DNA from 4 places in the Kitasatospora sp. NPDC001664 genome. Region 4 is predicted to be linked to each of the others. Evidence: riboswitches for the same ligand, from Rfam matches in the RefSeq annotation. Region 4 holds a riboswitch; each other region holds the start of a gene.
The links. A riboswitch is a leader RNA that binds a small molecule or an ion and turns the genes downstream of it on or off. The one in region 4 is predicted to bind cyclic di-AMP.
Positions count from the first base shown of each region.

Region 1: another riboswitch for cyclic di-AMP. It lies ahead of ACWCYY_RS00990 (glycoside hydrolase family 16 protein); the one in region 4 lies ahead of ACWCYY_RS19820 (NlpC/P60 family protein).
Region 2: another riboswitch for cyclic di-AMP. It lies ahead of ACWCYY_RS05510 (hypothetical protein); the one in region 4 lies ahead of ACWCYY_RS19820 (NlpC/P60 family protein).
Region 3: another riboswitch for cyclic di-AMP. It lies ahead of ACWCYY_RS32260 (transglycosylase family protein); the one in region 4 lies ahead of ACWCYY_RS19820 (NlpC/P60 family protein).

Region 1 is NZ_JBSFGS010000001.1:196,789-203,887, forward strand. It holds gene ACWCYY_RS00965 (carbohydrate binding domain-containing protein) at 1-1,731, opposite strand, end outside; gene ACWCYY_RS00970 (GNAT family N-acetyltransferase) at 1,957-2,397, shown strand; gene ACWCYY_RS00975 (hypothetical protein) at 2,510-2,821, shown strand; gene ACWCYY_RS00980 (ribonuclease domain-containing protein) at 2,881-3,276, opposite strand; gene ACWCYY_RS00985 (esterase/lipase family protein) at 3,480-4,718, shown strand; cyclic di-AMP (ydaO/yuaA leader) riboswitch at 4,886-5,053, shown strand; gene ACWCYY_RS00990 (glycoside hydrolase family 16 protein) at 5,060-6,241, shown strand; gene ACWCYY_RS00995 (hypothetical protein) at 6,243-6,710, opposite strand; gene ACWCYY_RS01000 (hypothetical protein) at 6,792-7,099, shown strand, end outside.
Region 2 is NZ_JBSFGS010000003.1:151,995-159,093, forward strand. It holds gene ACWCYY_RS05495 (hypothetical protein) at 1-199, shown strand, start outside; gene ACWCYY_RS05500 (bpX6 domain-containing protein) at 196-3,183, shown strand; gene ACWCYY_RS05505 (GNAT family N-acetyltransferase) at 3,246-3,662, shown strand; cyclic di-AMP (ydaO/yuaA leader) riboswitch at 3,854-3,990, shown strand; gene ACWCYY_RS05510 (hypothetical protein) at 3,994-5,397, shown strand; gene ACWCYY_RS05515 (cupredoxin domain-containing protein) at 5,515-6,021, shown strand; gene ACWCYY_RS05520 (SpoIIE family protein phosphatase) at 6,022-7,099, opposite strand, start outside.
Region 3 is NZ_JBSFGS010000029.1:62,975-70,073, forward strand. It holds gene ACWCYY_RS32245 (glycoside hydrolase family 13 protein) at 1-807, shown strand, start outside; gene ACWCYY_RS32250 (LacI family DNA-binding transcriptional regulator) at 809-1,858, shown strand; gene ACWCYY_RS32255 (hypothetical protein) at 1,910-2,113, opposite strand; gene ACWCYY_RS32260 (transglycosylase family protein) at 2,180-3,331, opposite strand; cyclic di-AMP (ydaO/yuaA leader) riboswitch at 3,318-3,518, opposite strand; gene ACWCYY_RS32265 (hypothetical protein) at 3,710-5,809, shown strand; gene ACWCYY_RS32270 (sirohydrochlorin chelatase) at 5,899-6,756, opposite strand; gene ACWCYY_RS32275 (DUF397 domain-containing protein) at 7,097-7,099, shown strand, end outside.
Region 4 is NZ_JBSFGS010000013.1:72,562-79,660, forward strand. It holds gene ACWCYY_RS19810 (hypothetical protein) at 1-143, opposite strand, end outside; gene ACWCYY_RS19815 (C40 family peptidase) at 140-1,195, opposite strand; gene ACWCYY_RS19820 (NlpC/P60 family protein) at 1,413-2,468, opposite strand; cyclic di-AMP (ydaO/yuaA leader) riboswitch at 2,530-2,691, opposite strand; gene ACWCYY_RS19825 (C40 family peptidase) at 3,064-4,095, opposite strand; gene ACWCYY_RS19830 (NYN domain-containing protein) at 4,291-5,592, opposite strand; gene ACWCYY_RS19835 (hypothetical protein) at 5,922-6,185, opposite strand; gene ACWCYY_RS19840 (rhomboid family intramembrane serine protease) at 6,380-7,099, shown strand, end outside.

The DNA.
Region 1 (7,099 bases), on a different contig from region 4:
CTGGTAGATCTTGACGCCCTTGGCGTGCGCGGCGTTGATCAGGTCCTGGTACGAGGCGCCGGCCGACTCCAGGCGCGGGTCCACCTTGTAGAAGTCGTACCCGTGGTACCCGTGGTAGTCGTAGTCCGAGCGGTTGAGCACCACCGGCGTGATCCAGATCGCCGAGAAGCCCAGCGCCTTGACGTAGTCCAGCTTCTGCACCAGGCCCTTGAAGTCACCGCGGAACATCGGGTCGGCGTTGGCCGCGTTGCCCGACTTCACGTCCTGGCTGCCGCCCCGGTTGTTGGAGCTGTCGCCGTCGTAGAAGCGGGCGGTGAGGACGAAGTAGATCGGGTCCTTGCGCGGGTCACCGCCCAGCGGGGCGCCGGCGGCGGGGGCCGGCTCCGCCGTGCCGGTGGCGGCGCAGGCGGGCGGAGCGGAGGCGGTGGAGAGGTTGCCCGCCGCGTCCTTCGCCCTGACGGTCCAGCAGTAGGAGGTGGTGGGCTCCAGGCCGCTCTGCGAGTACACGGTGGAGGTGGTGTCGACGACGGAGCCGCCCCGGCTGCCGCCGGTACGGGTGACCTGGTAGCCCGTCACGCCGCGGTCGTCGGTGGCCGGGTTCCAGGTGAGCACGGTGCCGGTGCCCGTGGCGGAGGCGCTGACGCCGGTCGGGGCCGTGGGGGCGGTGGTGTCCGGGACGGCGGTGGCGCAGGGGTCGGTGGCGTCGGGGGTGACGGTCTTGTCCTTGACGGTGCTGTTGCCGCCGCGGAGCTGGTAGTTGACGCCGTTGTTGTTGTCCCAGACGCCGTTGCCGTTGTTGAAGACGGCCTGCCAGGTGGTGGCGGCGCCGAGGCTGACGGTGCGCTTGACCCAACCGGTGCAGGCGGCGGTCATGCCCGTGCCGGGGGAGGTGGTCCAGGCGCCGCCGGTGGGGGCCCAGTGCAGGTTGACGGTGGACCAGCCGACGCTGGTGGTCGAGTACCAGACGGTGGCCTCGGTCGCCGGGGTCGGCGTCGTGGTGGGGGTGGGCGTCGGCTCCGGCGTGGTGGTGCCGCAGGGGTCCGAGTGGGCGACGACGCCGTCCTTGACGGTGATCGAGCCCGTCCCCAGCTGGTAGTTGGCGCCGCCGTTGTTGTCCCAGGTGCCGGCGCCGTTGTTGAAGGTCGCCTGCCAGGTGGCCGCGTAGCCGAGGGCCACGGTCTGCTTCACCCAGCCGGTGCAGGCGGCGGTCATCGCCGTGCCGGGGGAGGTGGTCCAGGTGCCGCCGGTGGGGGCCCAGTGCAGGTAGTACGCGGGCCAGTTGCGGCCGGCGGTGGAGTAGAACACGGTCGCGGAGGTGGGGGTGGCGGCCGCGCACGGGTCGGTGGTGGTGACGGTGCCGCCCGAGACGGCACTGGTGCCGCCGGCGAGTTGGTAGTTGGCGCCGTTGCGGCTGTCCCAACTGCCCGAGCCGTTGGTGAAGGTGGCCTGGAGACCGGTGGCGGCGCCGAGGTCGACGCTCTTCTTGAACCAGCCGGAGCAGGCCGCCTCCATGGCGGTGCCGGGCGGAGTGGTCCAACTCCCGCCGGTGGGGGCCCAGTGCAGGTAGACGGCGCTCCAGGTGGTGGCGGGCTTGTAGTAGACGGTCGCGGTGGTGGCCGCGTTGGCGGTGAGTGCGGGCAGCAGGGTGGCCAACAGCCCTGCCACGACGGCCAGTACGGCGGCCAGTGGATGGCGGGATCGCCGGGGGCGGCGTGCGACTTCACGGTCCACGGAGGGACTCCTCGAATGCCTGACGGGTGGGGGAGGAGACGCCCCCTCCGGCGACGGCACAGGGGTGGGGCCCTGCGGCGCACGCCACCGACCGGAGTTGACGCTCCGTCTTGCGCAAGACTCTGCAAGATGTTTCAGGAGGGTACTCGTCCGTAAATCCCCCGTAAAGGCCCGACGTCAGGTCCGGAGGCGAGGCCCCGGGTCCGGCGCGATAGCGTGCCGGGCATGGCGGACTGGGATCTTCGGCAGGCATCGGCTTCGGACGTCGAGGCGGTGGCCGAGCTGCGCGCGACGGTGCTGCGACCGGATCTGGAGCGGCTCGGCCGGTACGACCCGCAGCGCGTCCGGCAGCGGCTGCGTGACGGGTTCGACCCGGGCCACACCTGGGTGATCGAGGTGGCCGGCGAGTTCGCCGGCTGCGTGGCCCTGCGGCCCGCCGCGGACGGCTGCTGGCTGGAGCACTTCTACCTTGACCCGCGCCACCAGGGAGCCGGCGTCGGCTCGGGCGTGCTGGGTCGGCTGCTGGAGCAGTGCGACCGCACCCGCACCCCCGTCCGCCTCAACGTCCTCCAGGGCAGCCCGGCCCGACGGCTGTACGAACGCCACGGATTCACCGTCGAGACCGAGGACCCGGTGGACGTCTTCATGGTGCGGGAGCTGCCGTGAACGCGCCGGTGCGGCGGTGGACGATCACGCGGATCGGCACTGGACGCGGTGGGGGCCGGGTGCCATGATCGCGCTGCGCTCCGGAGCGTGTCCGGGGTGCGGGGAGCGAATCGTGAAGGTGTATCTCGCAGTTCCGCCTCTGCTGGTGGCGGTCTTCCTCGCCGGGTCGGGGATCGCGACGCTGACGCGGGGCTGGATGCTCCCGCTGAACCGGAGGTACGTCCGCCGTCCCCGGCTGCACGGTTGGGCCCAGCTGGTGTCGGCCTTCGCCCTGGTCTGGCAGGCGGTGTTCGGGCTGCTGGTCGGCGAGTTCGGCTTCCGGATGGGCCTGGTGATGATCGGCAACGTGTTCTTGCTGGTCGGGTTCGGCCTGATGGGGCTCAGTCAGCGTGCGCCGCGTCCGGCGCGGCCCGTCCCGAGCTGACCGCGCGACCGCCCGCCCCCGGGGAAGTGGGGCGGGCGGCCGGTGGGTGAAGTGGGGCGTCAGCAGCCGAAGTTGACCTTGTAGAAGGTCGCGTAGTGGTCGGCGGTGTAGTAGTCCTCGTGGAAGACCTTGCCGGTGACGATGCGGCGGGCGCCGCGGGTCGAGGAGCCCGGGGTCTTCACGGTGTACTCGTGGTAGTAGCCGGTGGTCTGCTTCGGGAGCACGCCCTCGCGGTTCTGGAAGACGATGCCGTCCTGGCTGTAGGGGAACGGGCCGCCCTGGTCGATCAGCTTGACGGTGGTGCGGCCCTCGGCCGGGAGGGCGGTGTGGCAGATGCTCCCGCTGACGGTGGCGGAGGCGTCGGTGGCGAACACGGCGGTGGGGGCGAGGGTGAGCAGACCGACGGCGGCGACGGAAGCGGCACGGGTCTTCAACGCGCGTAGAGTGATTCGCATGTTTTTCAGTCTGAGGGTTTGTCAGGTCCCGGAGGAAGCGTTGCGGAAACACTTCACCGACGGGTAACTCGCCGTGAATCCACGTGACTTGTGGGTTGCCGCCATGCGGCGCAGGTGCCGGATGTGTGACCGTGCCATGGGGGAGCGGTGCCGGTCCGCCTACCGTGGCCGGACCCCTGCCCCCCACCAGGCTGGAGCTCCCTGTGAGACGACTCCTCGTACTGCTGCTCAGCTGCGCCGCCCTGGCGCTGGGCCTCGGTCCGGCCGCCGCCGCGACCCCCGCGTACCTGAAGCTGGAGGCGACGTACTCCGCACCCGGCAACGGCTGGGCCAAGGTGGAGCGTTGGTACGACACCACCACCGGGTTCCGCGCCGAGCAGTTCCCCGCGGACGGCCGCGGTGACCAGGACGGCGCCCGGGTCAGCTACTTCGGCGGGGTGAAGCGCCCCTCCTCGGCCCGCTTCCTGCTCTACTCGGCCGCCGGCTGGGACACCGGCGCCAAGTCCGCCGTCCTGCTGGTGCACGGGGCCAACGACAACGCGGACCGGGCCTGGGCCAACCCCGCCGAGAGCGGCAACTGCGGTGCGGCGAGCTGCCCTTCGACCGGGCTGGCGCAGCAGCTGGCCGCCGCCGGGCACCGGGTCTTCGCGATCGGGTTCGCCCACAAGCACGGTGACAACCTGATGCAGGCCCAGGCGGTCGGGGACGCCGTCGCGGTGATCCGGGACCGGCTCGGCGTGGGCCAGGTCGACCTGGTCGCCTGGAGCAAGGGCGAAGTGGCGGCCCGGAGTTGGGCCTCCTCGGTCCGGCCGTCCTGGGGGCGGGCCTACCCCGGAGACGTCCGCCGGCTGGTCACCCTCGGTGGCCCCAACGGCGGCCTCGACTACGTCTACGCCCACGGCTGGAGCTTCTCGCTGGCCACCTGGCCCGCCTGCGGGGGCACCGCCAACGCACCCTCCCCGCACCTCTGGATGACCTGCTACGGCACCTACACCTCCCAGCCCTGCCTCGGCGTGCTGCCGGTCAACGGCTCCGACTGCTTCCCCGGCCAGCGCCAGCTGCTGGCCCGCTGGGACGGGCGGTACGGCGTGGACCAGCTCACCCAGGACTGGTGGACCACCTACTACGGCGGCCAGGGCTACTACACCGCCGGCCAGGGCATCCAGGCCGCGATCGACGCCGGTTCGCTGATCGCCCCGCTGCAGGCCGCGGGCACCCCGGCCGCCGTCCCGGCCTACCTGCTGGCCGGCGGCTCCGCCGACCTCCCCGGCCTGCTCAACGAGAACCGCGGCCCGAGCGACGGCATCGTCCTCACCGCCAGCGCCCTCGACACCACCGGCATCCGGACCGTCGGCGGCACCAGGCTGCTCACCGACCTCAACCACCTCGAACTCGGTTGGGCTCCGGCCGCCGCCGCCCAGGTCGCCGCCTGGCTGTCCTGAGGAGCGGAACGGTATCCGCCCAAGGGGTCGGCTGCGACCGGTGGGCCGGGTCCTGTGAGGGACGTCTCGTTGTCGCTCGGCGGGTCGCCGCCTAGCCTGCAGGGAGTTGTCCGCGTACGAGCGGACGCCGTCGCCGGGGCGCCGAGTCCTGCCTGCCCGTCGACGGTCACTCGACCACACCGAGTACGGGCAGGAGCGGGGGAACCAGGTCAGTCCGTGACCCCTGCCCGCCCACTCGGCGCAGGGGCACTCGGGGTGAAGCCGCTCACGGGCGGCCGGGCGTTCCCTCATGCCCGAACCCGACAGCTCACCTCGCAGGCGTCGAAAGAGGACTCCTGCCCATGCGCTTCTCCGTCACTCCCGCGCGCCTCGGCGCGGCCGCCCTGGTGGCCGTCCCGCTGATCGCCGCCGCCCCGCTGGCCGGCCAGGCCGAGGCCGTCACCGTCGTCACCCAGGACCGGCTCAGCCCGAACACCCTGGCCGCGGATGTGGCCGGCCGGGCCAGCCTGACCGTGCACTCCGGCTCCTGCTTCACCGCCAAGACCCTCGGCGTCGGCGTCCGGGACGCGGCCGGCCGCAACCTCGACTTCCCCGGCAACGCGAGCAACGTGCGGATCTGCCCGGGCGGGGTGACCTTCACCAGTGGCGCCCGGGCGCTGCCGGCCGGGACGTACACCCAGTTCGGCTTCTGGCAGGACCAGAACGGGGGCTGGCACAACCTGCCGTCCCGTCAGCTGACCGTCGGCGGTGCCTCGGTGACCCCGACCCCGACCCCCACGCCCACTCCCACGCCCACTCCGACGCCCACCCCGACCCCGACCCCGGGTGGTTCGCCCGTGCCGGGCAAGGCGCTGACCTGGTCGGAGGAGTTCGACGCTCCCGTCGCGCTCGGCAGCAAGTGGGTCAACGACCGCAGCAGCAGCTACCGTTACGGCAACCACAACCCCGACGACAACAAGCTGGACTGGCTGAACCCGTCCGGCGTCTCGGTCGCGAACGGTGTGGCCACCTTCACCGCCAAGCCCTCCGCGCACACCCTGGAGAACGGCAAGCAGGCCTGGGACACCGGACTGCTCACCACCGAGTACTCCTCGCAGGGCTTCCAGGTGCGGACCGGCGACTACGCCGAGGCCCGGGTGCAGCTGCCCTCCGAGGCGGGCGCGTGGCCCGCGCTGTGGACCTGGAAGAACGGCAACGGGGAGATCGACACCTTCGAGTACCACCCGGACAACGCCGCGCTGCTGGAGCTGACCAACCACGTCAGGTCGGGCCAGAAGTACCTCACCGACGCCACCGCGATCGGCCACGAGAAGTGGGTCACCATCGGCACGTACTACGGTGCGAACTCCGTCGACTGGTACGTGAACGGCGTCAAGGTCTTCTCCGACAACCAGGGCGTGGGGGCCGACTGGTCCGCCTACCTGATCCTCAACCTCTCGGTGGGTGCCGGGAAGTACCACCCGGCGCCGTCCGGCACCGCACCGATCGACTTCGCCGCGGACTGGGTCCGCGTCTACCGCTGAGTCAGCTCACGGAGAGCGTGAACGGCGTGGAGTTGTTCGTGAGGTCCGTGTCGTCCGCGCTGACCACCGTCACCTGCCCCTCGGCCGTCGTGCCGGGGGGCACGTCCGTGTCCACCCGGACGGGGGCGAGGACCGTCGCGGTCCGGTACTGAGGCAGGCCGGCGCCGAAGGTGCAGGTCAGCGCGTGGTTCCCGGCCGTGAGGGTGCAGTCGGTCGGGAAGGTCGGGCCCTCGAAGGTGAAGCCCTCGGGGACCGTCAGCACCACCGTGAAGGGCGACTCGGTCCGGTCGGGGCCCCCGTTGGCGACGAATCCGTGCACCGTCGTGGTGCCACCGGGTGGAGCCGCCTCGGGGTCCAGCCGGACCACCTCCAGGTCCGAGTTCGAGGGCGCCGCGCTCGCCGGCACGGTCACCCCCAGCACCAGCGCTGCGGCTGCGGCCAGCACCACCGTCAGCTTCCGTCCACCCATGGTCCACTCCGTTCGCTCTCCGTGTCGCCAACTGCACAGAATGTATCGGCAGAGTGTCCGGGAGAGATGGAGGTGCGGACGGTGTCCGGACAGGTGTTGAGCGAGGTCTCCGGGGTGGTCGGCCCCGAGAAGGAGGCCCAACTCGTGACGTCGTACCGGGAGTTGGTGGCAGGGGCGCTGCCGGAGGGGCTGATCAGGACGGAGCTGCTGCGCGGCCCGGGTGGCCGCTGGCGGGTGCAGAGCCTGTGGCGGGACAAGGCCACCCTGGAGGCCGTCCGGGCGGATCCGAAGCTGGCCGCCGCGCCGCGGCTGTTCCGCGAGGTGGGCGTGGAGCCGGAGCTGACGGTCTTCCAGCTGACGGCGGCACAGGCGGGCCCGCCCGACCTCGA
Region 2 (7,099 bases), on a different contig from region 4:
CGTCAGCCGCAGCGGTCACCTCGTGCGGAGCGTGCGGTCGGACGGCGTGCGGACGCTGACCCGCTTCTCCGGCGGCACCGGGGAGCCCACCGTCCACCCGACCCGGCCGCTGATCGCCGCCGAGGTCCGACCCGGCCGGATCGTGGTCGGTGACGTGACCACCGGGCGCGTCCAGTTCCTGATCGGAGGCGTCGAATGACCGCCACCCCCGAGGCGGCGTTCCGCGCCGTCGTCACGGCCACCGGTTACGTCCTCGACGTGCCCGTGATCGGTGAGGACGAGGCCACCGCGCGCGTGCTCGAACTCTGGACCGACGGGGCCGACCTGCGTCGACTGCCGGACGGCCGCTGGCTGTTCACCCTGGCGGCCCCGGTGGAGGTCCGGGCCGACCGGGCCCCGGGACTGCCCGTGCTGCGCACTCCCGCCGGAGGCTCCGCCACGCTTGGGGCGGACGCCCCTGACGTCTCCGCCGGACAACTCGCCCTCGCCGCAGGCGGGTCGACGACCACCCTCGCGGTCGCGGCACTCGCCCCGCTGGACCCGGCGGAGCGCCTGGACCTCACCGGGCTCACGGTGCACCGCCCGCGGCCGCTCGGCCCCGCCGTACCCGAGGCAGCGCCGGTGGCGGAGGCCCTGCCCGAACGGCCGCGCCCCGACCTGCGTGCGGCGGCCCGCATCGCACCTCCGACCGCACGGGCCCGGCGGCTGACGGCGGAGCGCCCGGACCACCGGCCGCGGTCGGCACGGCAGCCACGGCAGCCACGGCGGGGCGGTCACCGGCGGGCCCGGGTTGTGGCAGCCATCCCCGTCATCATCCTGCTGCTGCCGCTCCTCTGGGTGGTCCTCACCTCGGCGGCCTCCGCCCAGCGCCTTCCCAGCTGGGGGCTGGGCCTGCTGGTCGCTTTCGCCGTGGTGTGCGTGCGCTCCTGGCGCGCCGCTCGGGCCGCGGAGGTGGCCGGGACGGTTCCGGCGGCGGCTGACGGAGCGTCGGCTCCGGTCGGCGCACGGCCCGGCCGACCGCTCTTCGCCTCCCTCCGGGCGTGGCTGCGTTCCGGGTGGGTCCTGCCGGCAGCCGGTTCCGCCCAGGCCGCGTCCGGCGCGACGGCGGCTGACGGAGCGTCGGCCGCAGCCCGGGCGAAGCCGCGCCGGCCGCTGTTCGCGCCGCTGCTGGCGCGCCTGACGATGCGCACGGCGGGCGGACTGGTCCGCGGCCGCCAGGCCCGTTACCTGCGTGAGCTGACCCGGGCGTTCGAGCAGCACCAGTACGAGGACGCGCTGCGCGACGCGATCCGGCTCTCCGGCGGGAGGGCGGCGGGCGAGGAGTCCTGGCTCACCCTCGGTCTGCCCCGGCGCCATGCCGGCGAGCTGCGTGCCACGCCCCGCGCCGACGGGCCGGGCGGCACCTCCGTGCTCTCCGGTCCTGACGTGCACCAGCACCTCGCCGCGCTCTACCGCGGCGCCGCCGAGCAGTTGGAGCGGTCGGGCCGGATCGACGAAGCGGCCTACGTCCTGGCCGACCTGCTGGACGCCCCCGCTGAGGCGGTCGGGCTGCTGGCCCGGCACGGGCGGCTGACGGCGGCCGCCGAACTGGCCGAGGGCCGCGGGCTCGCCGCCGATCTGGTGGTCCGCCTCTGGTGGCGAGCGGGCGAACGCACCCGCGCCGTCCGGACGGCCCACCGGACCGGCGTCTTCGCCCGCGCCGTGGAGCTGCTCTCGGCCGAAGACCCGGACGCGGCACGGGAGTTGCGCTCTGCCTGGGCGGAGGACCGTCGCGCGTCCGGCGACCGGCTGGGAGCGGCCGAGGCACTCTGGCCGGACCCGGCCCTGCGCCCCTCGGCCGCCGCCGACCTCAGCGCGGCGGTCGCCCTCGGCGGCCCGACCCGCAGCCGCGCCCTGCCCTACCTGCTGGCGCTGGGCGCGGGCGACGCCACCCGGGCACTCGCGCTGGCCGTGCTCGACAGTACGGGGGACCCGGCCCTCACCGGCCGCTCGGTGCTGGCCGCCGGGCTGGCCCAACTGCCCGCCGCCGACCCGGCGGTGGACCGCGAGCTGGCCACGGCGGCGGCCCGCGCGGTGGTCCGCGACGGCGGCCTCGGCGGCACCCTCCCCGAGCGGGAGGAGCGGGCCCGTCACCAACGGCTGCTCGGTCGGGCCGACCCGCTGGTGGCGGCCGACCTCGCCAAGCCACGCCGCCGACCGGCCACGCGCGGCGCCTCGGGGGCCGTCGGGCACACTGCCGCCGACCGCCCCGGCACGCTGCCGGTGCTGGACGCCGCCCTGCTGGTCTCCGGCTCCGTCCTGGTCGCCTGCGGCCAGGCGGGCGTGCGGCTGCTCACCCCGGACGGTCGTACCAAGGCCCACTGGGACGTGCCCGCCGACCAGTTGGTGCTCGCCGACCACGGCGGGTCCGCCCTGCTGGTGGCCTCCTACGGGCAGACCCGCGAGGTCTCGCGGCTGGACCTCGCCACCCACACCGTCCGGCCCTGGACGACCCTGCGCGCCTCCCGGATGGCCCGCTCCTACGACGGCCGCCACCTGATCACCGCTGACGGCGACGGCATCGTGGTGCTGGACGCCCTCGCCTCCGGACCGACCGCGGTCTGGCGCGAACTCGGGCGCGAGGAGAGGCTGGTGAGCGACGTGGCCCGCTCGGCCGACGGCTGCGCGGCGGTCGTGGCGTCGGCGCTGCCCGACGGCTCACCCCTGCTCGAACTCTGGCACTGGGAGCTGCCGGGCTGGCAACTGCGCTCCCGGCAGCGGCTGGAGGGCTACCAGCCGCTGCAGTCCGTCCCCTTGGCGGCCGGGGGGTTGCTCGCCGCCGAGCTGCCCGAGGCCGACGGACCGTCGGACGACGACAGCACCGTCCTGCGGCTGGTGACCGGCACCGGCCCCGGCCACCGGCTCGCGGCCGCCGAGCCGTCCGGCCCGATCGGTGACGGCGACCACTGGGCCCTCCCGGCCATCGACGCCGCGGGCACCGGCATCCTGCTCCACGCGGGCAGCGGTCCGAGCGCCGTCCCGGCGGCGACCGTCCACTTCCCCGGGGCCGACCTCCGTCATGCCCCGGGGCTGCGGCAGCACGCGGACGCGGTCACCTACTGGCACCGCTCCGGCCGCATCCTGGCCACCAGCACGGACGGCACCACCCTCCGGGCCTCCCTCCGCGTCACGGGCACCCGCTGACCGCCCCTAGGCTGGTCGCCGTCGCCCGACGGGCGTCGAGCGAGAGGGCGAGTGACATCAGCGTGGCCGTAGTCGAGTTGAGGGTTCGGTTCGGAGTCGACGACCGGGAGCTGTCCGAGCTGCACGCGCGGGCGTTCGGCGCGGACGCCGGGCCCGGCGTCACGCCGTGGGCGAGTCGGCTGGAGCGGCACAGCCTCACCTGGGTCGGTGCCTTCGAGGCCGACCGTCTGGTCGGCTTCGTCCACGCGGTCTGGGACGGCGGCAGGCACGCCTTCGTGCTGGACACCGCCGTCCACCCCGACCACCAACGCCTCGGCATCGGAAAGCGGTTGGTCGACGCGGTGGCCGAGGAGGCCTTCCGCGCCGGTTGCGACTGGGTGCACGTGGACTACGAGCCGGAGAACGCCGGCTTCTACGAGGGGGCCTGCGGCTTCCGCCCCACCCCGGCCGGTCTGCGTTCCCGGCACCGGACGGCCTGAACCGGCGCGTCCGGTCTGTGAGCTGCGCTACAGCACCGCTCACTGACTTGTACGCGTCGGAACGGCTGCTAGCCTGCTCCGAGTCGCCCGCTCCGCGCGGGCCCCTCCGGTGGGCCGCCGAATCCCGTCCACCCGCCGGTGGTCTTTCGAGCACGGACACGGACGGGAGCGGGGGAACCAGGTCAGCCGCCTGCTGCCCCCCGCCAGCGCCCGTGCGTTCGCGGTGGCCGCCGCAGGCTCGGGGTGAAGCCGCTCCCACAGCCGCGGCCGGGCCGTACCTCCGGTCCGAACCCGACAGCTCACCTCGCAGGCGTCGCAGAGGAACCTGTCCATGCGCTTTTCTGCCACCCCTGTACGGGTCGGCGCGGTGGCCGCAGCCGGCCTGCTCGCCCTTCCCCTCCTGGTCAGCACCCAGGCGTCCGCCAGCGGTCCGACCGTCGTCGAGGACCGGATCACCCCGGCCCCGGCGGTCACCGGACCCTCGGTCACGGCCTCGCTCGCCGTGCACTCCTCGCGCTGCTTCACCGCGGACAGCGTCGGGGTCGCCGTCCGCGACGCGGCCGGCCGCCGGACCGACTTCCCCGGCGCGGCCCGGAACGTCCGGATCTGCCCGAGCGGAACCACCGTCACCACCGGCGCACTCGACCTGCCGGCCGGCACCTACACGGAGTTCGGCCGCTGGCGGGGCCTCGACGGCCGCTGGCACAACCTGCCCACCCACACCCTGACCGTGGGCACGGCGCCGACTCCCACCCCGACGCCCAGCCCCACCCCCACGCCGACGCCCTCGCCGAGTCCGACGCCGACGCCGAGTCCGACGCCGACGCCGACGCCCACCCCGACCCCGAGCCCGACCCTCACGCCAACGCCCACCCCGAGCCCGACCCCGACGGTGGCGCCCACCACGCCCGCAGGCATGCGCGCGCTGCCGGACCCGCTCTACGGCGTCACCGTCGACGACGTCTCCAAGCTCTCCGCCATCGTGGACTCCTCGCGCCACCTGGCGCGCACCCCGACCACCCGCCTGGTCTTCGACGAGACCGAGGGCCCGAGCTCCTACAGCGCGGCGGTCGACCAACTCCAGCCCGTCAGCTACCTCATGGGCGAGATCCTGGACTCCGAGTTCGTCAAGAGCTTCTCGCCCCAGGCCTACCACGACCGCGTCGCCCAGTACCTGAACGCCTTCGGCGGCAAGGTGGACGTCTGGGAGATCGGCAACGAGGTCAACGGCAACTGGCTCGGTAGCTACGCCGACGTCTCCACCAAGATCACCGATGCCTACCGCCAGGTCGAGGCGGCCGGCAAGCGCAGCGCGCTGACCCTCTACTACGACATCGGCTGCGGCAACGGCCCCTCGGAGCTCGACCCGCTGGCCTTCACCAGGCAGTACGTCCCGGAGGACATGCGCAACGGCCTGGACTACGTGACCCTCAGCTACTACGAGGGTCAGTGCAACAACATCCGCCCCAGCGCGGCGACTTGGACCTCCTACTTCCAGCAGCTGCACGCGCTCTACCCGAACGCCAAGCTCGGCTTCGGCGAGATCGGCCTCCCCGACGCCGCGACCTCCTCCACCCAGGCGGCGGCCCAGGCCATGCTGACGTACTACTACGGCCTGAAGATCGACCTTCCCTACTACGTGGGCGGCCACTTCTGGTGGTACTACGCCGAGGACATGATCCCCTACGCCACCAAGCCGCTCTGGCAGACCCTGAACACGGCCCTCCAGCGCTGACCCCACCCGCCGGTCGGGTGAACTTCGGCCGCGGTCGGAGGGGCGGCGGCGTGACGGCACGTCGGGTGTGCGCTGATGGTCCGGCCCGACCCAGGCCGCACCCCGGAGGATGATCCGATGCCGATCCGCCCTACCACCGGCCGTGCCCGTCGGTGCGCCGCGGCCGCAGCTGTGCTCCTGCTCGGGGCGGCGGGTTGCTCGGACGACAAGGACGGCGGGGGCGGGCCCAGTACGACGCCCACCCCCGCCGCCACGGCCTCGGCCAGCCCGTCGGCTTCCCGCTCCGCCACGGCCACCGCCTCCGCTTCCGCAACGGCCTCGGCTTCGGCTTCGGCGAGCCCGTCGGCCGGCGCCTCCACGGCGGCGACCGTCACCACCGTCGTCATCCGCGACTTCACCTTCACCCCGGCCGAGCTCACCGTCGCGCCGGGGGCCAGGATCACCGTGACCAACCAGGACGGCACCCCGCACACGCTCACCGCGACGGGCAGCGGCGGCTTCGACACCGGGACCCTCTCCCGGGGGCAGTCCAAGACCATCACCGCCCCGTCCACGCCCGGGAGTTACCCCTTCTTCTGCACGCTGCACCCGACCACCATGAAGGGCACCCTGACGGTCCGCTGATCAGGGCAGCCGCTGCTCGGCCCAGATGACCTTGCCGCTGCCGGTGTACCTGGTGCCCCAGCGGTCGGAGCACTGGGCGACCAGGAAGAGCCCGCGCCCGCCCTCGTCGGTGGTGGCCGCGTACCGCAGGTGGGGGGAGGTGCCGCTGCCGTCCCAGACCTCGCAGACCAGGGTGCGGGTGCGGAGCAGACGGACCTTGATCGGGGCGCGGCCGTAGCGGATGGCGTTGGTGACCAGCTCGCTGAGGATCAGTTCGGTGGTGAAGGCGAGCTCGTCCAGGCCCCAGTCGGTCAGCAGCCGCGCCACCTCCGCGCGGACCGTGCGCACGGCGGTGGGCTCCGCGGGCACGTCCCAGACCCGGACCTGACGGTCGGTCAGGGCGCGCGTGCGGGCGACCAGCAGGGCGACGTCGTCGGTCGGGGCGGTGGACGGCAGGGCGCCGAGCACGTCCTCGCAGGTCTGCTCCGGGTCGCGGTCCGGGCGGGCGAGGGCGGCGGCCAGCTGGTCGAGCCCGCGGTCGATGTCGTGGCCGCGGACCTCGACCAGGCCGTCGGTGTAGAGGACCAGCTTGGAGCCCTCGGGCAGGTCCAGCTCCGCCGTCTCGAAGGGCAGGCCGACCAGGCCGAGCGGGGGGCCGGCGGGGACGTCCGGGAACTCCACCGTGCCGTCGGGGTGGACCACCGCCGGCGGCAGGTGCCCGGCCCGCGCCACGGTGCAGCGCCGCGAGACCGGGTCGTAGACCGCGTACAGGCAGGTGGCTCCGGTGATCGGCGCCTTGTCGTGGTCGGCGGACTGCTCCTGGTCGATCCGGTTGACCAAGTCGTCCATCAGGCCGAGGAGTTCGTCCGGCGGCAGGTCGAGGGAGGAGAAGTTGTGCACCGCTGTGCGCAGCCGTCCCATGGTGGCGGCGGCGTGCAGCCCGTGCCCGACCACGTCGCCGACCACCAGTGCGACCCGGGCCCCGGGCAGCGGGATGACGTCGAACCAGTCGCCGCCGACACCGGCCTGCGCGGGCAGGTAGCGGCGGGCCACCTCCAGGGCGTCCTGCTCGGGCAGCCCGCCCGGCAGCAGGCTGCGC
Region 3 (7,099 bases), on a different contig from region 4:
GCCAACTACGTCCGCCCGGACGAGCTGCACCAGGCCTTCAACTTCCAGTACCTGGGCACCTCCTGGGACGCCGCCGAGCTGCGCGAGGTGATCGACCTCTCGCTGGACTCGATGCGCCCGGTCGACGCCCCCACCACCTGGGTGCTGTCCAACCACGACGTCACCCGGCACGCCACCCGCTTCGCCAACGAGCCGGGCCTGGGCACCCAGATCCGCACCCCCGGCGACCGCGAGCTGGGCCTGCGCCGGGCCCGCGCCGCCTCCCTGCTGATGCTCGCCCTGCCCGGCTCGGCCTACGTCTACCAGGGCGAGGAGCTCGGCCTGCCGGACGTCACCGACCTGCCCGACGAGGTCCGCCAGGACCCGTCCTTCTTCCGCGCGGAGGGCCAGGACGGCTTCCGCGACGGCTGCCGGGTGCCGATCCCGTGGTCCGGCACCGAGGCCCCCTACGGCTTCGGCCCGACCGCCGGCGGCCCCAGCTGGCTGCCGCAGCCCGACAGCTGGGCCGGGCTCAGCGTCGAGGTCCAGACCGGCGACCCGACCTCCACCCTGGAGCTCTACCGCTCCGCCCTGACGATCCGTCGCTCCCACCCGGACCTCGGCGCCGGCGAGTCGGTGGAGTGGCTGGAGACCGGCGAGCACCTGCTCTCCTTCCGTCGCGGTTCCTTCGTCTGCACCGTGAACACCGGCTCCGAGCCGGTCCGGATCGCCGCTCCCGGCCGTATCCTGCTCTCCTCCACCGAGGCCGTCGCGGTGGAGGGCGAGACGGTCCTCCCGGCGGACAGCACCATCTGGTGGGCGGTCTGACATGGTTGCAATAGGCTCTGGGATCGTGACTACGGCGCGACTCTCGGACATCGCGGCGCAGGCGGGGGTCAGCGAGGCCACCGTCAGCCGCGTCCTCAACGGCAAGGCGGGCGTCTCCGCGACGACCCGTCAGACGGTGCTGGCCGCACTCGACGTGCTCGGGTACGAGCGGCCCACCAGGCTGCGCCAGCGCAGCGCCGGCCTGATCGGCCTGATCACGCCGGAGCTGAGCAACCCGATCTTCCCCGCCCTGGCCCAGGTGATCGAGCAGGTGCTGAGCCGGCACGGCTTCACGCCGGTGCTCTGCACCCAGACCCCGGGCGGCTCCACCGAGGACGAACTGGTGGAGATGCTGGTCGACCGGGGCGTGGCGGGCATCGTCTTCGTCTCCGGCCTGCACGCCGACTCCACCGCCGACCACGACCGGTACGCCAAGCTGACCGGCCGCCAGGTGCCGTTCGTGCTGATCAACGGCTACAGCGAGAAGATCGCCGCGCCGTTCATCTCGCCGGACGACCGGGCCGCGATGTGGATGGCCGTCCAGCACCTGGTCGAACTCGGCCACGAGAAGATCGGCCTGGCGGTCGGTCAGCGGCGCTACGTGCCGGTGCTGCGCAAGATCGAGGGCTTCACCGCCGCGGTCGGCGAGTACCTCGGCCTCGGCCCGGACCAGGCCGCCGAGTACGTCCACCACACGCTGTTCAGCGTGGAGGGCGGGCACGCCGCGGCCAACGCCCTGCTGGACAAGGGCTGCACCGCGATCGTCTGCGGCAGCGACCTGATGGCGCTCGGCGCGATCCGGGCGGTCCGCCAGCGCGGGATGGCGGTGCCGAAGGACGTCTCGGTGGTCGGTTTCGACGACTCGCCGCTGATCGCCTTCACCGAGCCGCCGCTCACCACCGTCCGCCAGCCGGTCGAGGCGATGGCCACCGCCGCCGTCGACGCCCTGCTGGAGGAGGTCAACGGCAGTGGCTCGCAGCGCGGTGAGTTCATGTTCCAGCCCGAGCTGGTCATGCGCGGCTCCACCGGCCCGCGCCAGCACGGGCGTTAGGACGCGCGAGAAGGGCCCGGGGTCGTCGTGACCCCGGGCCCCTCCGTGCTGTCAGCCCTCCTGGACGACACCGCCCCTGGGTTCGGTGAGGCGCGCCTCGTCGGCGGCGTCGCCGGTCCGTGCCTCGGTGCGGCGCGAGCGCACGAGGTAGTCGCGCAGGATCAGCTCGACGGCGTCCTGCGGGTTCTTGGTGCCGGCGAGGAGCATCAGCTCGATCGCGAAGTCGGCTTCCAGGGAGACGTTGACCTTGGCCATGGCGGCAGGATACGGCCGTGCCCCCGGAGCCGACCAGGTCTCCGGGGGCACGGCTTCATGCCGTCGTCAGACGCGGCCCGCGAAGTCGGGGGCCCAGTTGGCGATGGTCTCGGTCTTCACGCCGGCGCGGGGGTTGGCCGCCTCGACGTACTTGCCGCCGCCCAGGTAGATGGCGACGTGGTAGACGCCGGAGTTGGCGCCGTTGTTGGACCAGAACAGCAGGTCGCCCGCCTGGAGGTTGTCCAGCGAGACCCGGGTGGCGGCGTCCGCCTGGTCGTTGGCCACCCGCGGCAGGGAGATCCCGGCCTGGCGGAAGGCCGCCTGGGTCAGGCCGGAGCAGTCCCAGCCGCCGTTGCTGCTGCCGCCGTAGACGTAGGCCTGGCCGACCTTGGAGAGCGCGAAGTTGATCGCGGCGGCCTTGGAGCCGGTGGCGACGGTCGCGGTCTGCTCGGCGGCCGCGGCGGCGGACTTCTTCGCCTTGGTGGTGGTGCCGGTGGAGGCCGAACCCGACTGCGGGGCGGTCGACTTGGGGGCCGGAGCCGGGGCCGGGGCGGCCTGGGCGACGTTGCCCAGGACCAGCTGCTGGCCCGGGTAGATCATGTCCGGGCCCTCGGTGAGCTGAGCCTTGTTCAGCTCGTAGAGCTTCTCCCAGCCGCCCTCGACGTTCTGCTGCTGGGCGATGGTGGAGAGCCAGTCACCGGCCACCACGGTGTAGCTCTTGGCGGCCGCGGGCTTCGCGGCCGGCTGGGCGGCGGGCTGCTCGGCGGCCTTGGGAGCCTCCGCCTTCGGGGCCGAGGTGGTGGTCGAGGAGGTGTCGACCTGGGCGGCGGCGCCGCCCTTGGTCAGGCCCGCCTTGACGGAGCAGACCGGCCAGGCGCCGGGGCCCTGGGAGGCGAGCACCTTCTCGGCGACCGCGATCTGCTGCGCCTTGGTGGCCTGGTTGGCCTGCGGCGCGTACTGCTTGCCGCCGAACTCGGCCCAGGTGCTGGAGGTGAACTGCAGGCCGCCGTAGAAGCCGTTGCCGGTGTTGATCGACCAGTCGTTGGTGGACTCGCACGCGGCGACCTTGTCCCACACGGAGACGGGGGCGGCCGAGGCGGTGCCGGCGGTGAGGGTCGGGATGGTGAGGCCGATGCCCACGACGCCGGTGGCGGCGATGAGTCGGCGGGCACGCTTGGAAGTGGTGCTGGACAGCACGAAGACGCGTTCCTCTCCCACGCCTGCGAGGTGAGCTGTCGGATTCGGGCTGGAGTTGCCCGGCCGTGCCTGAGCGCGGCTTCACCCCAAGCCTGAAATCGGTCATACATGACCAAAACCAGGCGACTTACCTGTGGTTCCCCCGCCCCTGCCGCGGTGCTGATGAGCTGCCGACCCGTCCGGCGGCAGGATTCGGCGTTCCGGAGGGGCTGGGTCCGTGTGGTCACGAACAGGGCGTCACGTTAGGCAGAGTTAAGTTGAAACCGCAAACCCCTGTGATGCTGATCATGGTTTCTTTACCGACTCTTCATGAACCGGAAGCTGTCGATCCGGATGTCGATTCCGATCGATTCTGTTCAAATTCCTTGCGAGCAAAGGGATTTGCCTATGCTTCGGGTCATGCGGCACGCGAGAGGGCCCCAGTCGGGCCCGGCGGACAACGGATCGGCAAAGGTCAGTCGCCGGAAGCTCCTCATCGGCCTGGCGATCGGCACCGCCCTGGCGGCGGTCGGGGTGGAGGAGGTGGTACGGCGCAGCGGCAGCGGTCCTGACGCCCCCTCGGCGGCGAAGCCACCGCCGCCGACGGAAGCTTCGCATTCGCACGGTGCTTCGCCCGGTGCCTCTGACAGCCCGTCCGCCTCGGCCTCGCCCACCGAATCGGCCGCCGCCTCCGCCTCGCCCGCCGAGACGGTGCGGCCGCGGAGCTGGTCCGACCCGGCCGGCTGGAGCGGCGGCGCCGCGCCCCGCCCCGGCGCGGCGGTGCGGATCACCGACCACGTGCTGCTGGACGGCGACGTGACGGTGGGTTCGCTCCTGGTCGAACCGTCAGGTTCGCTCACCTTTGCCCCGGATCGTCCGGTTTCGCTCACCTCGCACGGCAACGTCGAGGTCCGCGGCGCGCTCACCCTCGCCCCGTCGAACGCCGCCACCGTCCACGCCGTCCGCTTCCCCGCGGTCGACGAGGGACGCTTCCAGGGCGGCGGGATGGCCCTGGTGGAGAGCGACACCGGCCTCTGGGTCACCGGCTCCGGCCGGCTCCGCCTGGCGGGCGCCCAGCGCACCGCCTGGGTCCGCGCGGCCGGCCCGCTGAAGGCCGGCGACACCAGCATCCGGCTGGCCGCCGCCCCGGCCGGCTGGCAGGTCGGCGACGAGCTCGCCGTCACCCCGACCGGGACGCCCGACGCCGAGGGCTTCTCCGAGCGCTACGACCACCGCACCGTCACCGCCGTCAACGGATCCACCGTCAGCCTGGACGGCCCGCTCAAGTACGCCCACCCCAAGGTCACCACCGGCGGCGGGGTGAGCGTCGGCGCCGAGGTGCTCAACCTGACCCGCAACGTCCGGGTCGAGGGCACCGAGAAGGGCCGGGCCCACGTCCACATCACCAGCAACCAGCGGGCCGACGTCCGCTACGCCGCGCTGCGCTGGATGGGCCCGAGGTCGGCCGGCAAGGAGAAGTGGGCCGGCAAGCCCGTCACCGAGCCGGTGCTCGGCCGGTACGGGTTGCACTTCCACATGCTCGGCGACACCACCCGGGGCACCGTGGTGGAGGGCGTGGTGGTCCGCGACACCGGCAGCCACGCCTTCGTGCCGCACAACTGCCACGGCATCACCTTCCGCTCCTGCATCGCCCACCAGACCTGGGAGGACGCCTACTGGTGGGACGGTCCGCTGGACACCCGCACCCCCCAGGGGCCCTCCAACGACATCACCTACGACGCCTGCGTGGCCTCCCGCACCCAGTTCGACCCCAACCCGCGCGGCTACCGGCTGACCGGCTTCAGCCTCGGCGCGGGCAAGGGCGGGGTGGCCCGGGACTGCGTGGCGGTCGGCGTCCAGGGCGCCAACGGCGCCTCCGGCTACGAGTGGCCGGAGACCAGCGAAGGGGTGTGGACCTTCGAGCGCTGCCTGGCCCACAACAACCTGGAGAACGGCATCTTCGTCTGGCTGAACGCCGAATTCCACCACACCGTGGGCCAGTTCGTGGCCTACCACAACGGCGGCTGGGGCATCGAGCACGGCGCCTACCTGAACGACTTCGACTACAACGGAACCGTCCTGTACGGCAACGCGGCCGGCGGAGTGGCGATCCACGCGCTCGGCCGGGACAAGGGCACCGTCTTCGACGGCCTGCTGATCGACGCGGCCGGGCAGTCGGACTACGCCGTCTCCACCGCGCTGCACCAACTCCCGGGCGAGACCGTCCAGGTGACGCGCAGCAAGTTCACGGGATACCGGAAGGCCGGGGTCGCGCTGCGCGCGGTGGACGGCGGGGCACCGGAGGACATCGCCATCCTGGACTGCGAGTTCAGCGGCACCGAGCTCTGGATCGACCCGAAGCTGCCGACCCCGAAGCGGGTGGTGCTGCGCAGGGCCGGGGCGGACCAGGCCCAGGAGATCCACCTCTCGGGCGCGCCGACCCCGACCACCAGCGCCGTTCCACCGCGCGCCGTGGTCACCCCGAGGATCGCGCTGCGGGACGCGGCGCCGCTCTCCTGAGTCCTGGGTCGCGGAGTCCACACGGGGACGGACGCGAGGGGGCCCCGTACGGTTGCACACCGTACGGGGCCCCTCGTGCTGTCGGGGTGTCAGGCCTCCGGCTGCTCCTCGAAGGCGGGCTGCGGGAGCGCTGCCAGGTACGCCGAGGCGATCAGCTGGCCGACGGCCGGGTAGGCGCCGAGCGGGGCGGCGCTGGGGCAGTCCGCCTCCTCGGCGGCGGTGGCCAGCAGCTCCGGGTCGGCCTCGGGGCCGATCACCAGCGGGGCCAGCGCGGGGCGCTGGGAGCCGGTCGCCTTCAGGTGGTTGACGGCCGCCAGCACCGAGCCGGGAACGTCGAGCGCGGCGCCGACCACCGGGACGGCCAGGCGGGCGGCCAGCAGCACGCCGGTAATCTCGGCGGCCTGGGCGGCGTCCTCACCGCCGGCGGTGGTGAGCACGATGCCGTCCGCGGCGGTCGCGATGGCGAACAGCCGGGCCCGGTCGGCCCGGGCCAGCCCGGCCTCGGAGAGGCGGACGTGGACGGCCTCGGCCAGCAGCGGGTGCGGGCCGAGCACGTCCGTCACGACGGCGCCGTGCGCGGCGGCCAGCTCGTGAAGGCCGGTCAGGAAGCCGTGCGGGCCCGGGAGGAGGGGCACCAGCACCGGGGCGGGCAGCCCGGCCTCGGCGGCCCGGGCGAGCAGCTCGGCCACGGTGGGGGAGGAGTCGTCCTGGGAGCCGTCCAGGTAGGCGGCGGCGGTCTCGATGCCGGGCTGCTCGCCGCGCACGATCGAGAGCAGTTCCTCGACCACGGGGCGGACCTCCGGCCCGGCGGTGGCCGGAACGGCCAGCACCAGCGTCGGCGAACCCGCCGGGATCTCCGGCCGCTCGGGACGGCGGTGGCGCCCCCGCGCACGGGAGCCTGGAGTACGTACGGGCAGTGCCGGGCCCGGGATGGCTGCTGTGCTCATGGCGGAGATCGTAGGACATCTCGCCCTACCTCCCACAGCCGGGCCGGAGTCCGGACAGTGATCGGCGTCACAATCCGACAGAGGTGACGGACCGTGAGCCATCTCGACAGACCCCCGAAGATCGACAACCCGCTGGAGTTCGAGTACGCGCAGTCATCGGTATGTCCACGATTGGCCCGCGTTTGTCCTGATACGGGGCCTCAACTCGCTTGTCGGACACCCGTGCTGACTGATTGATGCCCCACATCGTGCACGCGCAAACACCCGTGCTGATGCACGTGCACTGGAGCTATCATCACGTCAAGTGAGGCGAACGCCTGTCACGTCGGGGAGAATCCACATG
Region 4 (7,099 bases):
GTCGGCCCGGAGAACACCGGGGCGGCCGACCGGCCGCGGGGCGGGGAGAGCTGCACCAGCCCGGCGGCCGCGAGCAGCAGCGCGGCCCGGCGGGAGAGCGGCGGGGCGGAGCCGGACGCACTCCGGCCACCGGCTGCTGTCATACCCGGACGACTCCGGTGACGGGCATCGCGTTGACGCTCTCGTAGCGCACCCGGGCGCCGGGGTAGGGCGCGTGCACCACGACACCGCCGCCGGCGTACATGCCGACGTGGTGCATGTCCCTGTAGAAGATCACCAGGTCTCCCGGGCGGGCGTCGGCCAGACTGATCCGCTGGCCCGCGTTGGCTTGCTGCTGCGAGGTCCGCGGCAGGGTCACTCCGGCCTGCCGCCAGCTCCAGTACATCAGACCCGAGCAGTCGAAGGTGCGGGGGCCGGTGGAACCGTACACGTAGGGCGAGCCGATCTTGCTGGCGGCGGCGGCCAGCGCGGCGGCGGCCCGGCCGGAGGCGGCCGGGAGGTTGCCGAGGTCCACCCGCTCCCCGCCGCGGGCCGCGCGGCGCTCGGCGTCCCGGGCGTCGTCCGCCTGGAGCCGGGCCCGCTCGGTGGCGCCCAGACCGTTCAGCAGCCGCTGCGCCTTGGCCAGGCGCTGGCGGATCTCCTGCTTGCTCTCCGCCAGGGTGCGCCGCACCGACTCCAGCTCGGCCAGCTTGGCCGAGGTCTCGGCGCGGCGCTGGTCCAGCCGGCGCTGACGGTCGATCACCTGGCGCAAGGTGTCGTTCTGCCGTTCGCTGACCTGGTCCAGGGTGCGGGCCCGGTAGAGGTAGCCGGCCGGGTCGGAGTCCAGCATCAGCTGCACGGCCGGGTCGATGCCGCCCGCCCGGTACTGGGCGGCGGCCACCGAACCGAGGTCGGAGCGCAGCCGGTTGAGCTCCTCCTGGGCGGCGGCCACCTGGTCCTGGAGGGTGCCGGTCTCGGCCTGCAGGACGCGCTGCTGCTCCTGGGCGGCGTTGGCGCGCTCGGAGGCCTGCTCGGCCTCCTCGTAGATCTGGTCGACCTGGGCCTTGACGTCCTTGCGCGAGGTCGGCTCGGCCGGGGCGCCGGGCGCGGCGGCCGCGCCCCCGGCCGCCGCCACGCCGAGCACCGTGGTGGCGGCGGCGGTGAGCACCAGCGCGCGGGTCAGCCGGCGGGCGGCCGGCAGGGGGGAACGAGACACGGCGGCGGCTCCTGTGCGGCCGGGCCACCGCCGCCGACCAGGTGGGCGGGCGTCCTGACGGAGGTCCGGGGGCAGACGTTAGCGAGTCGCGGCGATCTAGTCCAAACCCCTACAGGGACGAATATTTGACCACTAATCGGACAGCTGATCCACCGTCGGGAAACGCCGCAGGCCCGGCACGGGGCCGGGCCTGCGGGCTGTAGGACGTTCGGGTGGGTCAGACCCGGACGATCGCGTTGATCGGCATCACCGTGGCGGACTCGTGCCGGACCAGGGTGCCGGTGCGCGGGGCGTGCACGATCTGGCCGCCGCCGACGTACAGGCCGACGTGGTGCCGGTCGCCGTAGTAGATGATCAGGTCGCCGGGCTTGGCGTCGGCGATGTTGGTGCCGATGTTGGTGCCGGCGCCGGCCTGCGACTGCGAGGTGCGCGGCAGCGAGATCCCGGCCTTCTTGAACGACCAGACCATCAGGCCGGAGCAGTCGAAGGAGTCCGGGCCGGTGTCGCCCCAGCCGTAGGGCTTGCCGATCTGCGCCTCGGCGGCGGCGACCACGGTCGCGGCGAAGGAGCCGGCCGGGAGGGAGCTCAGGTCGGTGCGGCTCTCCGAACGGGAGGCGCGCTCGTCACCGCCGGAGGACTGCGGCTTGGCCGCGGACTTCGCCGCGGCGGCCTTGGCGCTCGCCTCGGCGGCGGCCTTCTGCTCGGCCTCGCGGATCTTCTGCTTCTCGGCCGCGTCCAGCGAGTCGTACAGGGCCTGGGCCTTCGCCAACTTGCCCTGGACGTCCTCCTTCTGGGCCTTCAGCTGCTGGCTGGTCTTCTCCAGGTCGGCCAGCTTGCCCTGGGTCTCGGCCTTCTGCTGGTCGAGCTTGTCCTGCTCGGTCTTCAGCTGCTTCAGCGCGTCGGCCTGCGAGACGCCGACCTGGTTGATCGCACCGGCCTGGCCGAGGAAGGCGTCCGGGCTGCTGGAGAGCATCAGCTGGACGGTCGGGGATATCCCACCGCTGCGGTACTGCTCGGCGGCGATCTCACCGAGGCTGGCCTGGAGGGCGTTCACCTGCTCCTGACCGCGCGCCACCTCGTCCTGGAGGTGGCCGACCTGGGTCTGCAGGGCCTGCTGCTTCTCGGTGTTCGCGTTGAACTGCTCGGTCGTGACCTCGGCCTGCTCGTTGAGCTGGTCGATCTGGCTCTTGACCTCGTCCTTGGAGGGCTGCGGGTCGGCGTGCGCTCCGGTCTGGCTGGAGAGGACCACGGCGGCGGCAGCGGCGGCCGTCATGATCGAGACGCGGGTACGACTGGCAGGCTTGGGACGACGATGGGACGCCACGAAGGCGGGCTCCTTCTTCCTACGTCCGCCTACCGGGTGAGCTGACGGGTTCGGGCTGGAAGGTAGCCCTACGACGTCTCACCCCCGCACCGTCTCGCGACGGACCGGCCGGCCTGACGCCGATTCACCCCGAGGAACGTGGTTCCCCGGCTCCGATCGGCAGCCACCCCCTCGGGGGTCCCCTGTCGGGCAGTCAACTCTCCCTGCCCCGCTGCGTCTCGAACTCGGCGGTAACCACCGCCGCCGCCCAGGCTGGACGATCGACAGTGCGGTGGTTCGACAATGACCCTAGTAACCCAACCGTGATCGGTTCAAATCCTTGTAAGAAAAAAGACGGAAGAAAGTCCAAGTGCATTTGTGATTGCGACCGACCGTGATCACGAATGCACGGTGAGCTGAGATTTCGCCCTCCGGAGACGACGGAGGGCCCGCCGGAGGTGTCCCACATCACAGCGGGATTCCGGCGGGCCCGGGCGTGTCACGGGGCGTCAGTTGCCCCGGCTCACACCAGATGTCCGTTATGCCGTGCTCGGCTGACCGGCCGTCAGACGCGGCGGATGGTCTTGATCGGCATCACGTTGGCGGGGGCCACCTTGACCACGTCACCGGTGCGCGGCGCGTGCACCATCATGCCGTTGCCGATGTACATGCCGACGTGGTGCGCGTCGCTGTGATAGATGATCAGGTCGCCCGGCTGGGCGTTGGCCACGTCGTTGCCCACGTTGGTGCCGACGCTGGCCTGCGACTGCGAGGTGCGCGGCAGCGAGACGCCGGCCTGCGCGTAGGCCCAGACCATCAGGCCGGAGCAGTCGAAGTTGTTCGGGCCGGTGGCGCCCCAGACGTACGCGCGGCCCTGCTTGCTGAGCGCGGCGTTCATCGCGACGCCCGCGTAGCCGGCGGCCGGCGGCAGGGTGCTCGGGTCGATCCGGGTGGCACCGCGGGAGGAGCGGTCGCCGCTGGTGATGGCGGCGCGGTCGGCGGCGCTCAGCTGGTTGAGGAGGTTCTTGGCCTCCTGCAGCTTGCGCTGGACCTCGTTCTTGGAGTCGTTCAGGGCCTTGGTGTTGCGGTCCAGCTCGGCCAGCACCGAGGCGGCCTCGGCCTTCTGCTGGTCCAGCCGGCGCTGCTGGTCCTGGAGCGAGCGCAGGGTCTGCGCCTGGGTCTGGTTGACCTGGTCGGCGCTGGAGGCCTTGCTCAGGTAGCCGTCCGGGTCGGAGGCGAGCATCAGCGCCACCGACGGGTCGACCCCGCCGTTGCGGTACTCGTCCGCCGCCACGGCGGCCAGGCCGGTCTGGAGCTGCGTCATCTGCTCCTGGCCGCGGGCCACCTGGTCCTGCAGCTGGTCGGCCTGCTTGCGCAGCTGGTCGGCCCGCTCCTTGGCGCCGTTGTAGCGCTCGGCGGCCTGCTCGCCCTCTTCGTAGAGCTTGTCGACCTGGGCCTTGACCTCGTCCTTGGTCGGCTTCGCGGGGGCCGCGTAGGCACCGGACTGGGCGGAGACGGCGACCGCGGTCGCAGCGGCGGCGGTGAGCACGATGACCCGTGCGCGGCTCGGCTGCTTGGGACGGCGGTGGGAAGCCAAGGTGACGAACTCCTTCAGCACTCCTGGACGCCCACCCGTTCGAGCGATAGTCCAGAAAATAGGTTTGACGCCTGACCCTAGTGAGTCAGGAGCCGTCGCGCCACTCCCCTACCGGGACGAACTTCCCTACGCACAGCGGCTTTCACGAGACGGACACAAACGCGCCACGCTCCCCTGACCGGACATCAGAAGAGTTCACGGCCTGGACAGCCGCCGGAGCAGCAGCATCGAGGAGACCGGGCGCGCACCCGCCTTCTTCACGCCGTCCGCCACCTCCTTGTCGGTGGAGACCACCACCACCGGCCGCCCCTGCGGCTCGGCCCGCACCAGCCGGCGGATCAGCTCGTCCGCCGTCTCGCCGGTCCGGCTGAACCGCACCCGCACGCCGCGCGGCGGCGCCATGATGACCGGAGCGTCCAGGTCCTGACCGTCGAACACGCAGGTCACCTCGGCCTGGGTGCGCTGGGCCAGCATCGCCAGCCCGCCCAACAGCCGCATCCGCTGCTGCTCCAGCGGCAGCGTCGGGTACCCGGTCTTCGTCACGTTGTAGCCGTCCACCACCAGGTGCACCTGAGGGATCGCCAGCAACTGGTCCAGCAGCGCCGGATCGTCCTCGGCCAGCGCCCGCCGGGCCACGTCGTGCGGCGAGGCCGAGCCCGGTACCACCGCGTCCACCAGATCGGCGGGATGGAGCTGCGTCACCGGCAGCGCCAGCTCCCGCTGGAGGCCCTGGGCCGACTGCAGCACCGTGTCCAGCAGCAGCCGCAGCCGCATGTCCTCGACGCTGCGGCCCTCCCGGACCGAACGGCGGCCGGTCTCCAGCGCGCCCTCCAGCTCGGTGATCCGGTGCCGCAGCCGCCGGGACTCCGCCTCGGCGGCGCTCAGTTCGGCGGACGCGGCGGCCCTGGCCTCCGCCAACTCGGCCTGCGCCTTGCGGGCCTCGGCCTGCGCCCGCCGGGTGTCGCTCTCCAGGCTCCGCACCTTCTTGCGCAGCGACTCCGCCTCGCGCCGCACCCCCTCGCCCTCGGCGCGCTGCCGGTCGAGGTCGGCCCGGGCGTGGGCCCTGGCCTCCGCCAGCTCCTCCTGGAGCTTCTCCACCAGCCGCTCGGCCTCGGCCGCCGCCCCCTCGGCGCCGGCCCGCTCGGCCTGCTCCCCGGCCTCCGCCACCAGCGCGGCCCAGCCCGCCGGGCGGACCAGGTAGGCGGCGGCGGCCACGTCCATCGGATCGGCCGCGCCCGGCACGCTGCCCGACTCCAACGCCTTCACCAGATCGGGCTGACCCAGCCGCAGGCGTTCGGCTATCCGCTGCCGGAAGGCCGGGTCCGCCTCCAGCGCGGCGGCCAGCGCGGTGGCCGCGTACTTGGCCCGGCGGGCGGGGGTGAACTTGGCGTACTGCCGCAGCGAGGCCGGGAGTTCACCGGCGGGGAGGCCGCCGAGGGCGTCGGCGGCGATGCCCACCACGCGGTGGCGGACGCCCTCCGGGAGCGGACGGCCCAACTGCTCACCGTGGGGCTGCTCGGCGTCCTGCGGTACGGGGCCCTCGACGGTGGGGCCCGCGGTGGTGGGGTCCTCGGTGGCGGGGTCCTCGGTGGCGGGGTCCTCGGACGCGGCGGCCGCAGGGGCCGGCCCCGCCGGGGGTCGCTGCCCCTGCGGTTCAGCTGTCCCCCTGGCTGCGTCCACCACGTCCTCGGCTCCGATCCTGCTGCGCGGGGTCCGCACGGCCGGTTGCCGCTGCCCTCAAACACACCGCTCTCTGCAATTGTCGCGGGTACCGTGCCCCGGCCCGACACGCGCCACACGCCGGGCGGGCCGGGGCACCCGCGATCTCAGGAGTCCTGCTGCTCCGCGGCGGCGTCCTCCGCCCCCGGACGGGCCACCAGCTCGACCTGGTCGACCGCGTTGCACCAGCGGCAGCGGACCGACTCGACGGTCTCGGCGAGCACCTCGGTCTCCTCCACCTTGGACTCACCGGCCAGGTCGAAGTGGAGGAACTCCACCGTCCGGGCGGAGCGGGTCACGTCGAAGCGGGTGAGGTTGCCGCAGAGCGTGCAACGCCAGCGGGTCTCGGCGGTGGGGAGTGCGATGGTCATGTGCCAAGTCCTCTCGTTGGTGCCGCGCGATCGGCGGTCACCCAGGGTCCGGGAGGCCAAGCCTATTGCCTGGCCGGGTGCCCGCGGACCGGGCGTCCGCGATCCGGTCCGACGGATTACGGCCCGCCCGGCGGGTCCCCCACATGCAGCAGGCCCGGGTGTGCCGGACCGGCCCCGGAGGAATGCCTGCACCCATGGCCACCCCCGTCCTGGACCCGCCCGGCACCCGCGACCTCCGCCCGCCGGAACGGGTCCCCGTGGTCACCTGGACGCTGATCGGCCTGAGCCTGCTGGTCCTGCTGGTCTCCCCCAGCGCCGGCCTCAACCCCCGCTACGGCACCGGCCCGGCCCGGGTCTGCGCCGAGCAGCGCTACGAACAGCGCTGGGGGGCCGTCCCCGCCGAGCTGCTGGCGAACCGTCCGCTGACGCAGGACCGGCTCCGGCAGCTGCCGCCCGCGTCGGCGGACTGCCCGCCGCCGGTGCCCTCGCCGCACAAGCTGGTGCTGCTCTCGCCGCTGACCGGTCTGTTCGTGCACGCCGGGTGGGCGCACCTGCTGGGCAACCTGCTCTTCCTCTTCGTCTTCGGGCCGGGGGTGGAGCAGCGGTTCGGGCGGGTCCGGTTCCTGCTCGGCTACCTGATGGTGGGTCACCTCGCCACCTACGGCTGGGCGCTCGCGCAGACCGGCGGGCCCGAATCGGTCCGCGCCCTGGTCGGGGCCTCCGGGGCGATCGCCGGAGTGCTCGGCGCCTACCTGCGGCTGTACCCGAGGGCGCGGGTCACCGCGCTGGTGCCGGTGCTGCTCTTCCTGCCGCTGCGGTTCCCGGCCTGGCTGGTGCTCGGGCTCTGGTTCCTGCTCCAGTGGCTCTCGGTCCGCCAGGGGGGCACCGGCGTGGCCTACGCGGTCCACGTCATC